DNA from 3 places in the Hafnia paralvei genome. Region 2 is predicted to be linked to each of the others. Evidence: predicted binding sites of a transcription regulator. Region 2 holds the regulator's gene; each other region holds the start of a gene.
What was found. The regulator Fur, encoded in region 2, represses iron uptake genes when iron is present. The targets are predictions, from matches to a motif close to ATAATAATGAGAACNACTATCAA.

Region 1 (4,193 bases), 1.8 Mb from region 2:
GGTTTGGTTCACATCTCGTCCTTGGCCGATAAGTTTGTTGATGATCCACATAAAGTGGTTAAAGCAGGCGATATCGTGAAGGTTAAAGTCATGGAAGTCGACATGCAGCGCAAGCGTATCGCTTTAACCATGCGTCTGGACGAACAACCGGGTGAAGGGGGGTCACGTCGTGGTAGCGCAGAACGCACCACAGAGCGTCAGCGTCCAGCCAACGGCAATGCGCGTCCCGCACGCAATGATAAGAAACAGGATAGCGGCAATAACAGCGCCATGGGTGATGCATTGGCCGCTGCCTTAGGAAAGCTGAAGCGCTAAGGGAATCCTCAAATCACCTTCCCTCTCCTCGATTTTCGATGAGGGAAGGTGAGATTCATCACATTTTACAAATCTAAATGAGTATTTATTGCAATTACATCAGTGATTCTCACATGTGTTACTCATCCAATTTGATAACAAATAGTTAAAAACAGTTTCTTTGCTGTGTGATTTTTAACATTATTAATGTTTAGAAACTCAGTTTTATTAACCTATTAATTTTCCAACTTTACTGACAAACAGCCACCCTTCATTCTAATTTGTTTCCTTCTCCCTACAAACCTCATGAGTTTTATCAAATATATTGAACATGCAAACGCCATATCATTTAATCTCATGAAGATAAGCCGCGAAAAACATACAAATTATTAACTCTTGTAACCAATGATTCTCATTTGCGATAGCTGAAAAATAGTGCTAAAACGGCACAATAAGGATTGAATTACAGCTAATCCGCCGAGGACGTTGACGACAGATTTCACAGCCTTGGCGACTTTTTTCCTGTGATTTTAATAATGATTCTCAATATTATTATATTACGCATTCTCCAATGCCATCTTGCATCACTCTTCTAGAATGCGCGGCGCTATCGCCAAGGATAAAAATAATCCGGTTCTCCCGTCTGATATAAAACCTCAGACCCGAGTATTTCTCCGTAGCAAATTACCGAATGTAAGAAGGTTTTTATGCATCAGCTTATTCCGGGCCACCAATATAAAATTATTGGCTTTTCGCCTTTAATTAGCCCTGCCTACCGTCAGAAATTACTTTCTCTGGGTTTTTTGCCAGGCTCTCCATTCAGCGTGGTTCGCATTGCGCCACTTGGCGACCCAATTGAAGTGAAATCGCGCCGTGTAAGCCTCGTTCTGCGTAAAAAAGATCTTGAATTATTGACGATTGAATCGATGCCGCTGGACGATAAAACCAAAACCAGCGTCATGACGCCTCAGATTACGGCTAACGGCGCATAGATACGCGACTCGCTTTGCTGCTGACCAATTATCAGCGGCGATCATTTATGGGATGGCGATAAGACCGACGGTCTGCTCGTCTGCTGCACACTCTCCTTATAAAATGTTGGATTATGAAACAACTCACCATCGGGTTAATCGGTAACCCCAACTCAGGTAAAACCACGCTATTCAACCAGCTGACAGGTTCCCGCCAGCGCGTTGGTAACTGGGCTGGCGTTACGGTAGAACGTAAAGAAGGTCATTTCACGACTCAGGAACATCAAGTCAAACTGGTAGATCTACCGGGTACTTATTCGCTGACAACGATTTCAGAACAGACATCGTTGGATGAGCAGATCGCTTGTCACTATATCCTGAGCGGGGACGCTGATTTAATCATCAACGTTGTTGATGCCTCTAACCTTGAGCGCAATCTGTATCTAACGCTGCAACTTCTCGAGTTGGGTATCCCCTGCATCATCGCACTGAATATGCTGGATATCGCTCACAGTCAGCAGATTGAAATTGATATTGAAGCCCTTTCTCATCGCCTCGGTTGCCCGGTAATCCCTCTCATCTCTACCCGCGCCAGTGGCATTGTTGAACTTAAAAAAGCCATCGATTTGCCGCCGACATGCGCGGTTGAAGCGCTAGTCGAATATCCCCCTCTGCTGCTGGGACAGGTGGATCGTTTGTCTCAAGCGATGCCTGACACTTTAGCCGTACAGCAACGTCGTTGGCTGGCACTACAGTTGCTGGAAGGGGATATTTATAGCTCAACGCGCGCCAGCAATGCATTGAAAATTCTGCCTGAAGTGCAGGAAACGCTGAAGCGCACGCTAAACGAAGATCCTGCATTGATCATTGCGGATTCGCGTTATCAAAGTATTACGGATATTTGTGATTCCGTGAGTAATACCACCACGGCGCTGCCTAATATCCTGACGGAAAAACTAGACCGCATTATTCTCAATCGCTGGCTGGGCATACCGATTTTCCTGCTGGTGATGTACATCATGTTTGTTTTGGCGATCAACATTGGTGGCGCTTTGCAGCCGCTGTTCGACGTTGGTTCTTCAACCATCTTTGTCCAAGGTCTACAGTGGCTTGGGTATACACTGCACTTCCCTGAATGGCTGACCATTTTCCTTGCTCAAGGCGTTGGTGGCGGTATTAACACCGTACTGCCTCTCGTACCGCAAATCGGCATGATGTATCTGTTCCTCTCCTTCCTTGAGGACTCCGGTTATATGGCACGCGCCGCTTTCGTGGTTGACCGCATGATGCAGGCATTGGGCTTACCAGGTAAATCATTCGTTCCGTTGATCGTCGGTTTTGGCTGTAACGTGCCTTCCGTTATGGGAGCTCGTACGCTAGATGCACCACGTGAACGCCTGATCACCGTGCTAATGGCACCATTTATGTCCTGCGGTGCGCGTTTGGCGATCTTTGCTGTGTTTTCTGCAGCGTTCTTCGGCCAAGGTGGCGCACTGGTAGTGTTCTCGCTGTATATGCTTGGTATTGTCATGGCGATTCTGACAGGGCTGATGCTTAAGCACACTATCATGCGCGGTGAAGCATCTCCGTTTGTGATGGAACTACCGGTCTATCACGTCCCTCATTTGAAAAGCCTGCTTTTGCAAACTTGGCAGCGTCTGAAAGGCTTCGTACTGCGCGCGGGTAAAGTTATCATCATCGTCAGTATCTTTATCGGTGCGCTGAACAGTTTCTCCTTCAGTGGAAAAGCCGTAGACAGCATCAACGATTCTGCGCTGGCCTCTGTCAGTAAAGTGATGACGCCCTTGCTACAACCTATCGGCGTTCACAGCGATAACTGGCAGGCTACCGTCGGTTTGGTGACTGGCGCTATGGCGAAAGAAGTGGTTGTTGGTACCTTGAACACCTTGTACACCGCCGAGCAAATTCATGAAGAAGAGTTCGATCCAGCAGCCTATAGCCTGATTGGTGGCTTAGAAGAAGCCGTGGGTGAAACATGGCAAAGCCTGAAAGACACCTTTAGCCTGAGCGTATTCGCCAACCCAATCGAAGCCAGCAAAGGTGACGGGGAGATGGAATCGGGTTCAATGGGCGTCATGGGCAGCAAATTTGGCAGCGCGAGTGCCGCTTATGCCTACTTGATCTTCGTTTTGCTCTACGTACCTTGTGTATCAGTGATGGGCGCTATTGCTCGTGAAAGCAGCCGGGGCTGGATGACATTCTCCATTCTGTGGGGCTTGAACGTCGCATATTCACTAGCAACCGTGTTCTATCAGGTGGCTAATTTCACCAGCCACCCGCAGTACAGCTCCATAGCCATTGCTCTTGTCGTGATATTCAATGCGTTAGTATTGGTCGCCCTACGCCGTTCACGCGACCGAGTGAGCGTGCGTTTAGTTAACGACCCAGCCAGTTGCTGCTGTAATACCAGTAAGGGCAGCTGTCATTAAGGCTAATGACACACGGTGAGTATTAAGAGGAAGACAGAATGGCAAGCCTGCTAAAAGTACGCGATACGGTTGCCCTACACGGCCGCATCGAGCTCAATCAGCTCTGCCGCGAAGTCAACGGCTCGCCAGCCATGGTGCTGGCGATGCTAGAACGCTTAGAGCAAATGGGCTGTGTAGAAAAAGTTGAGGACATCGATAATGGCTGCGTAAGTGGCAGCTGCAAAGGATGCCCTGAGACGAGTAAGAACTGTGAGACGGTGGTATACAAGACGAAGGGAGTCCACTGATTACTGCCTGCAGTGTGGGTTTCGGTGTAAGGTTTCGCACGCCCAGAACGCTACGATCTACATGAACACTGTACAGGCGTCCGAGCAAGGCGACTCAAGATAGAGCCGTCACGACAGGGATGTCGTGACGGAGTTTGGGGCGGCCTGGATGGCCGATACCAAACCGGAGCGAAAATGGCGTCTAGGATAAA
Region 2 (4,193 bases):
GGTTGAAATGCTGAATCGTCTGGCTCAGGAACAAAATATTAGCCGCAGTGAATTGATTGAACAAATTTTGCTCGATCAAATTTTAAAATCTTAACGCCGCCAGCACACAATGACGACAAATCAATGCGGTTGAAAGTGCTATAGTGCGTAAAGTACGTACTGGTCTTTTTCAAGAATCTAGTTTAATTATTTGATATAAAAGGTATAAACGCGACATGGCAATCGTAGGCATTTTCTTTGGCAGCGACACGGGCAACACGGAAAACATCGCTAAGATGATCCAAAAGCAACTCGGAAAAGACGTTGCTGAAGTTCATGACATTGCCAAAAGCAGCAAAGAAGACATCGAAGCATTCGACATTCTTCTGCTTGGCATCCCAACGTGGTATTACGGTGAAGCCCAGTGTGACTGGGACGACTTCTTCCCCTCACTGGAAGAGATCGACTTCAACGGAAAACTGGTTGCTCTGTTTGGCTGCGGCGACCAAGAAGATTATGCAGAGTACTTCTGCGACGCGATGGGGACTATCCGCGATCTGATCGAACCTCGTGGGGCAACTATCGTAGGCCACTGGCCAACAGCGGGCTATCATTTCGAAGCGTCTAAAGCACTGGTTGATGATAAAACCTTCGTCGGTTTGGCTATCGATGAAGACCGTCAACCTGAACTGACCGCAGCTCGCGTTGATGCGTGGGTAAAACAGATTTCTGATGAAATGAGCCTGTCTGAGATTACTGGCTAAAATGAAATTGTGCCCGCAGACCATGAAAGTCTGCGGGTATTTCAGCGATTGGTGAAAGCAGTTTGCAACATTTGTGTAACTCATTTTTCCCGCTATGACGCCCACAGTCAGCAGAGTCACATATTTGTCAGTGTGTTACGTTTTATTTCCACCGTGTAATTACGCCCAAGTTGTTAACACGCCGCGGTTCCCATTTACCGCTATCAGCTTTATAATGAATCTCAATTATATTTTCAGTTCGGTGACAATTAAGGCAACGCTGGCAGCAAATGCAGTCTATCCTAAACGTCTCCGAGCCAAGTAACGGGACAGAATCCGAATGACAGATAACAATACTGCTTTAAAGAAGGCTGGACTTAAAGTCACGCTTCCGCGTCTTAAGATTCTGGAAGTTCTGCAAGATCCAACTTGCCACCACGTCAGCGCAGAAGACCTGTATAAGAAGCTGATCGATATGGGTGAAGAAATCGGTCTGGCAACCGTGTACCGTGTCTTAAACCAGTTTGACGACGCGGGTATTGTTACTCGCCACAATTTCGAAGGCGGCAAATCTGTATTCGAACTGACTCAGCAACACCATCATGATCACCTGATCTGCTTGGATTGTGGCAAAGTGATTGAGTTTAGCGACGATTCCATCGAGAAGCGTCAGCATGAAATTGCTAAAAAATATGGTATTCAGCTCACTAACCACAGCCTGTACCTGTATGGTCACTGCTCGGAAGGTGATTGCCGTGAAGATGAGACGCTGCACGACAGCAAAGCGTAAACCTGTATTTTCAGCAGCATAAAGCGACCTTAGGGTCGCTTTTTTATTGCCTAAAATTTGCGGTAGTGACGCTGTAGCCAAAGGTTGCAAATAAAAGTGACAGGCGAAAAAAAGCCCCTCAGGCAAGGGGCGAAACAACTCACAGCTCAACGTGTTATCAGGTTTATCCGACCCAATGATTAAAACGCAGTGATAAAACCATTTTATTCCGTGTTCCCTCCCCTATGCAGAGCAGGGAACACTTTCCTACAGATTAAGCCTGCACGGGTTCTGCACGGCTGTAACGCTTGCCATCTGGGCTAACTGAGCGAATCTGAACATCACCGGAAACCGTTGGCTGAGCTTTCGCGTCGTAACGCTGCCACTGTTTGCCACCATCTACAGAATATTCAATCCCTATCCCCGGCAGAGCGACGTTCGCTTCCAGTTTACCGCCAACAACTTTGGCACCAGGCACCGGTAGACGATAGCCAATACCGGCTTTGTCCATCTTAGCGAGCTCACGCTGCCCCATCAGGTTGGCGAAGCGCTGCCAGTCGCTGAGCAGAGACTTCTTATCAACCAGATTAGTTTCTCCGCCCTTGTATTCACGACCCGCTTTGTAATCCTGTTCCCAACCAGCGCGATGCCATGAACGCTCTGCGACAGTCATTACACGAGGATAGATTTTGTATTCCATCATTTCGTCAGTACGTGTGATTTCACTCCACAGCTGAGCCGAAAGACCATACACTCCCGGCCATGGCTTATCGCTCTTGGCAGTAAAGAATGCGCCGTCGCGGTCTACAGAGGTTTCCGCATTCTGTGGCATGTTATTTGGCGCGAAGCTGAAGATTTTGCGTTCGTCATTAAAGCGAGTTCCCCAGTAGTAGCCGTTTTCCTGCGGATTCACTTCATATGGGAAGTCCATATAGACGTAGTCTGGGTTAGAGACGGTAACTTCATAGCCCTTGTTCGCCCAATCGTTGACGGTGTCGAAGCCGCCCCAATACAGAGTATCCCAGAAGTTGACGCCCACACGCTTGGTCGCAAACGCTTTGGAGTCTTTAGCGTCTTTCAGACCATCCTGCCACGCCTGCATTTTTTCAATACCGTGCTTATTGACGATCTGGCTAACTTCGATCGCAAAGTGACTTGGCAAGTGTTCCATGTCTTCGACTTTGCCGCTCTTAATCAGCGTCTGACAAACCTGAGACTGAGCCCAAGGCTTATCTTCTTTGCTCTGATCGATAATGCCTTTACCTGGCTCAATTTTGCCATTCTTATCCTGATAGCCTGGCCCTAAGCGGATATTTTTCGCTTCATCACCGCCAAAGTGCCACGTCGTCAGCGGTTGGCCCGCTTCTTTATGCATCTGAGCAATCTCGCCGATCACTTTGTCGACAAAGCGCTTAGATGAATCCAAACAAGGGTTCAAATAGCTCTTACGATCGTAGAACTGCACAGAGGTCGTATTTGAGGTATCCGTTGGGTCAACCAAACGGAATTCGTTGGCCCCCTTCTCATCCCCAGCGGCTTTCAGTTTGTCATAGCGCGCTTCCATAGAAACCACCGCTGCACGGGCATGTGCAGGCATATCGATTTCTGGAATCACTTCAATCTGGCGAGCCTGAGCGTATTTAACAATATCAATATACTCATCGCGGGTCAGATGCCCTGTACCGTTGTTGTTCGCATCTGGACCAGAGCCAAGCTGCGGCAGCAGACACTCTTTTTCGCTCAGATCGTGACAACGTTTAGAGCCTACGTCGATCAGTTCTGGCAGGCCAGGGATCTCAATACGCCAACCTTCATCGTCTGTCAGATGGAAGTGGAATTTATTCATTTTATAAGCCGCCATCTGGTCTAACAGACGGTGTACTGCTTCTTTGGAATGGAAGTTACGCCCGATATCTAAGAAGATGCCGCGGTATTGGAAACGAGGAGCATCTTTCGCATCTAAGGTTGCAATCTTCATGCTACCGTCACTCGGTACCAGAGAAAGGATGGACTGCAGGCCATAGAATACACCTGCCTGATCGTAACCAATCACTTCGGTACCCTTAGGCCCGATTTTCAGCTCATAAGCACCAGGCACGGCCAAGTCACCTTTGAATGATTTCGCGGCAATGGTGGTTTTGATGGGGTAACCGTTGGCATTATCCTTCACCCCCAACAGAGCAAAACGCTGCTGAGCGGCTTCCGCAGTGGCTTTGTTTAGCACGGTAAGATCCAATGCTACGCCCTTGCTCAAATCCACATCCTGCTGATGAATTTTCACTTCCATCGGCGTTGGCATAATTTGGCCACGCAGGCTTTGGGCTGGCAACTGCTTAACATCGGCGTTTTTGTCGAAACGGGTTTCTGGCACCATCAGGACGTTTTTGTCGTCCTTGGTACGCTTCCACAAATCACCAGCAAATGGTGTTACAAACTGACGCAAATCTTCAGTATCGGTGCTCGCAATCACTTTTGGTTTGGCGTCTTGGGAGGTCACATACCAACGCGGCATGACATCACTTTCAAACAACTGCCAATATTCGCCAATCAGTGGGATCTCAACAGCTTGCCCCGCGGTGAAGCCTTTGAATTTGTCTGTTGGTTCGATCTTATGCAAGTCACCCGTTACAAAGGTAATCTTGAACTGATCGTTTTTCACATCAAGCACTTGGCGCGGGTTATGGAAATAAATCGCCCAATCT
Region 3 (4,193 bases), 730 kb from region 2:
TCTCAAGAGAAAAAAGCGAGCTAAATGCTTGCTAGCCAAACGAAAAAGGACAGCCTAGGCTGTCCTTTTTGCTATTCATACTGGATTAACCTAATGGGCTGCTCTGAAGCAATGTTAGGCTAAACCCCATTACGGTCATACCGCACAAAACGCCATAGCTCGGGTTATTCTGCGGATCGATTTCTTTCGCCAACGGCATAAGCTCATCGACTGACAGCGCGACCATAATCCCGGCCACCATCGCCATAATCGATGCCATGAATACTGGAGAGATAGCCGGTCCCAGCAGGAAGAATGCTAGCAGTCCCCCTAAAATCTCAGCAAAACCTGAAATACTTGCCCACCACAACGCTTTAGTTTTCGAACCTGTTGCGGCGTAAACGGGTCCAGCTACCGCAAGACCCTCTGGAATATTGTGAATAGCAACGGCTAACGCAATTCCCATTCCGAGTTCGAGATCGGAGCTTGCGGTGACAAAGGTGGCTATCCCTTCTGGAAAGTTGTGCAGGCTGATGCCTAATGTCAGCAGCATAGCCGTGCGGCGCAGGTTGCGCGTTTTTCCCGCTTTAGGCGCATCCATCAGGTCGTGAGCATGTTGATGAGGCAACATCCTGTCCAATAGGAAATAGCCCACTAAGCCAATGATAAACATGCCGTAACCCAGCATAGGCGACATGCCTTGGGTATCTAGCGCGGCGGGTAGCATTTCCATTAACGAAATCAGCAGCATAATCCCTGCTGCAAAGCCGAGCGCAAAGGCTAAAACCCGGTTAGATGGTTTTTGCCCGACGATGGCTAACAACGCGCCGACAAACGTGGCACCGCCAGCAAGCAGAGTCAGAATGAGTGGAACTGACATAGCGCCTCCATGTTGATAATGATTCCTATTATTGTTTTAGCCTATCAGTAAGTAAATAGCGAATACAACGTTATTACCAATAGAACTAATAACTCAACCTCATCGTGAGGCGAAAGACTTTGGCAAGCAGAGAATATTCAAATTTACTGACAATCATCATCATGGTTATCCGGCAGACGATTTGCTGAATTGTGAGTACTGTAGAGGGATTCGGAGGCAGCGCCCTCCAGTAGATAAGAAAAGGATAATGTTATGACGACCTCTCGTATGCCTGCGTTGTTTCTCGGTCACGGTAGCCCGATGAACGTGCTGGAAGAAAATGATTACACGGCGGCTTGGCGCGAGTTGGGTCGAACGTTACCGCGCCCAAAAGCGATTATTGCCGTGTCTGCCCATTGGTTTACACGTGGTACTTTTGTTACTGCGATGGAACAACCGCGCACTATCCATGACTTTGGCGGATTTCCACAGGCGTTGTTTGATACTCAATATCCCGCTCCGGGTGCCCCTGAGCTGGCTCGTCGAGTTCAGCAATTGCTCGAACCGGAAATGGTGCATTTAGATCACAGTGAGTGGGGATTGGATCACGGTACTTGGGGCGTGTTAATTAAAATGTACCCTGATGCTGATATTCCAGTCATTCAGCTTAGCATCGACGGAACACAGCCTGCGGCTTATCACTTTGCCTTAGGTAAAAAATTATCGGCTTTACGCGATGAGGGAGTGATGATTGTGGCGAGCGGAAACGTGGTGCACAACCTGCGTATGGTGAAATGGCAAGGCGACGCTGAACCTTATCCGTGGGCATTCAGCTTTGATAATTTTGTGCGTGAGAACCTTGCGTATAAAGGTGAGGATCATCCACTGGTTAACTTTATGCAGCATGAGGGAGCTGAATTATCCAACCCTTCGCCAGAACACTTTCTGCCGCTGCTTTATGTCCTAGGTGCTTGGGACGGTGAAGAGCCAATCCGTGTCCCCGTTGACGGCATCGTTATGGCGTCGCTGAGTATGCTATCCGTCGTCGTCGGTGAGTGAACCCTGTTTATCGTTTGGGCGCGCGAGGGGCGCGCCCATATATTGTAATAATGGCATTCGAAGAAATTTGCCCGAAGGCTAGAACGACGGAGTTGTGCGTTATTGAATGTTAACTTTATGCTGGCGCATCAGGCTTTTTTCTCAGGAATATCCACATCAGTCCCAACCAAACCAACCCGCTGATAAGCCCATACACATTAAACACGCCGCTTCCTGCCCAAAGATAAATACGTTTTGCCAGCTCGATTCCCAATGCGTAGATACCGATGGTTGTCATACCCAGTGCCGCCGCGACGGTACCTTTGCGCATATCGCTGGCAAACAGTGTTAGGCGATAAAGCCCTGCGTTGATAAGACCCGTACCGAACGCGTAAAGACTTAAGCCAGCGATGGTCCAAAGATAGGCATGCGGCGTAAACACGGTGCCAAAAGCCGCTAGCGCTAGTCCTGCAATGATGGGGGGAGCGCCAAGCCAAAGCGGTTTTTCAATCGGCATTTTGCCGGCAATGCGTGCCAGCACTAAATTTCCGGCAATGAGCGCAATGAAAATCGGCACCTGTAGCCAGCCGTAAGCGACTGGTGTCAGACCTTCTCCATCGATAAGAATGACGGGCGAAATAGCCACCCAGGCCAATAGCGGCAGAGCAGAGAAGCCAATTGATGCGGCGCCGCAGACAAAGCGTAAATTACCAAATACCTGACGGTAATCAGCCAAGAGAGACTTTAGACGTAGTTTTTCTCCCTGAGACTGCGCGGTTTCCGGCATGCCTTTCCACAGACCCAACCATGCGACAAAAGCAACCAGCGCGAATACGGCAAACATGCTTTTCCATGGCGCAAATTGGATGAAGGCAGCGCCTGCCAATGGGCCAATCAGCGGTGCAATCAGAGCCACGTTTGCCATTAGCGCCATTAGCTTAATGCTGAGCGTTTGGTCGAAGGCCTCTTGCACAGCGGCATAGCCTACTGCACCGATAAAGCACAGACTGATTCCTTGAATGAAGCGCATCAGGATAAATTGCTCAATGTTGCTGGTAAACAGGGTCGCGATACAGGCGACAACGAATAGCATGACACCCGTGAGCATGACTGGTCGACGGCCAATCCGGTCAGATAACGGCCCAAGCAACCATTGCAGCATCATGCCGCCAAATAAGTACGCAGTTAATGAGGTTGGAACCCAGCTCACGTCAGCATTGAAATCACGCACGACATGGATCATGCCCGGTTGAATCATGTCGTGGGCGATATAGGTCGCAAACTCGAAAAGTACCAGTGCGAGAGGGAACAGCACGGCACGGCGAGTGAGCTTAGAAGCAGCAATATAGGATGGCATCTCGGGTGATTACTCGGTTATTTATATCCGTCATACTTGAAATTGCATATGTGTTGGCCGCGCCCGCTCCCCCGAATCACTTACTAGAATAAGTGATTCGGGGTTATCTCGCTTGCCACCTTGATACAACTCCCATTATTTTGGATATATATCCATTGGTTAGGATATAAGACTCCAGAAGACGAGCCCCCGCCCTTTATGGGCTTGGGGGCTTTACAGTATTTAAACCCGTTATTTAAAAACCACTAGCGGGTTATCTAACTGACCAGCAAACTTCAGGTTTTGCGATGGATCGCTGAGATTGATCATCTGGCGATTGTTCGCTAACTGTAGGCGGTTTAGGCAAGAGTGAGTAAACGCAGGGCTGAACATATCGTAGCGTGCGAAGCGCTCCGCTAACTCAGGATGCGCTTGCTGATAGTCAGTCACACATTCTGCGACTCGATGCCAGAATTGTTCCTGAGGATAGCTGCCTTGTTCGTGGAGGATCGCGGCCATGAAGCGGAAGAAACCGTCGAAAACATCGGTGAATATCGACAGAATCTTCAGCTCATCGGGAACAAATACCGCCACACGTTTGGCTTTTTCCGGCAGATTGGCGTCGGGATCCATCACCACGATTTCTTCGGCGATATCCTTCATGAAAACGTGTACTGGCGTGTGGTTTTCCAGCACTAGAATCAGATTTTCACCGTGTGGCATAAAGGCGAGATCGTAGGTGTATAAGCAGTGCAACAGCGGGCTAAGGTAGCTTTGCAGATAGCGTTTCAGCCATTCGCCCGTCTCGAGGCCAGAAGCTTGAATCATTGCAGGTAGTAGAGCGTTACCTTCACGATCTTGATGCAACAGCGCCGCCATCGTCATAACGCGTTGATTTGGCTGGATCAGCGCTAGTGGGCTTTCGCGCCACAGTGCCGCCATCATTTTTTTGTATGGCGTATCACCGCTTACTGCGCTTTC

Region 1: feoA (ferrous iron transporter A) is a predicted target of Fur. The motif match lies at 825-847, and genes of this name have one in related genera.
Region 3: zupT (zinc transporter ZupT) is a predicted target of Fur. The motif match lies at 872-894, and genes of this name have one in related genera.

The regions. Positions count from the first base shown of each region.
Region 1 is NZ_CP083737.1:4,400,894-4,405,086, forward strand. It holds gene K9N75_RS20415 (Tex family protein) at 1-315, shown strand, start outside; gene feoA (ferrous iron transporter A) at 1,002-1,286, shown strand; gene feoB (Fe(2+) transporter permease subunit FeoB) at 1,400-3,715, shown strand; gene K9N75_RS20430 (FeoC-like transcriptional regulator) at 3,754-4,002, shown strand.
Region 2 is NZ_CP083737.1:1,437,551-1,441,743, reverse strand. It holds gene ybfE (LexA regulated protein) at 1-94, shown strand, start outside; gene fldA (flavodoxin FldA) at 216-743, shown strand; gene fur (ferric iron uptake transcriptional regulator) at 1,063-1,512, shown strand; gene K9N75_RS06785 (beta-N-acetylhexosaminidase) at 1,766-4,193, opposite strand, start outside.
Region 3 is NZ_CP083737.1:704,448-708,640, forward strand. It holds gene ribB (3,4-dihydroxy-2-butanone-4-phosphate synthase) at 1-24, shown strand, start outside; gene zupT (zinc transporter ZupT) at 86-859, opposite strand; gene ygiD (4,5-DOPA-extradiol-dioxygenase) at 1,112-1,897, shown strand; gene K9N75_RS03265 (MFS transporter) at 2,013-3,233, opposite strand; gene K9N75_RS03270 (IucA/IucC family protein) at 3,465-4,193, opposite strand, start outside.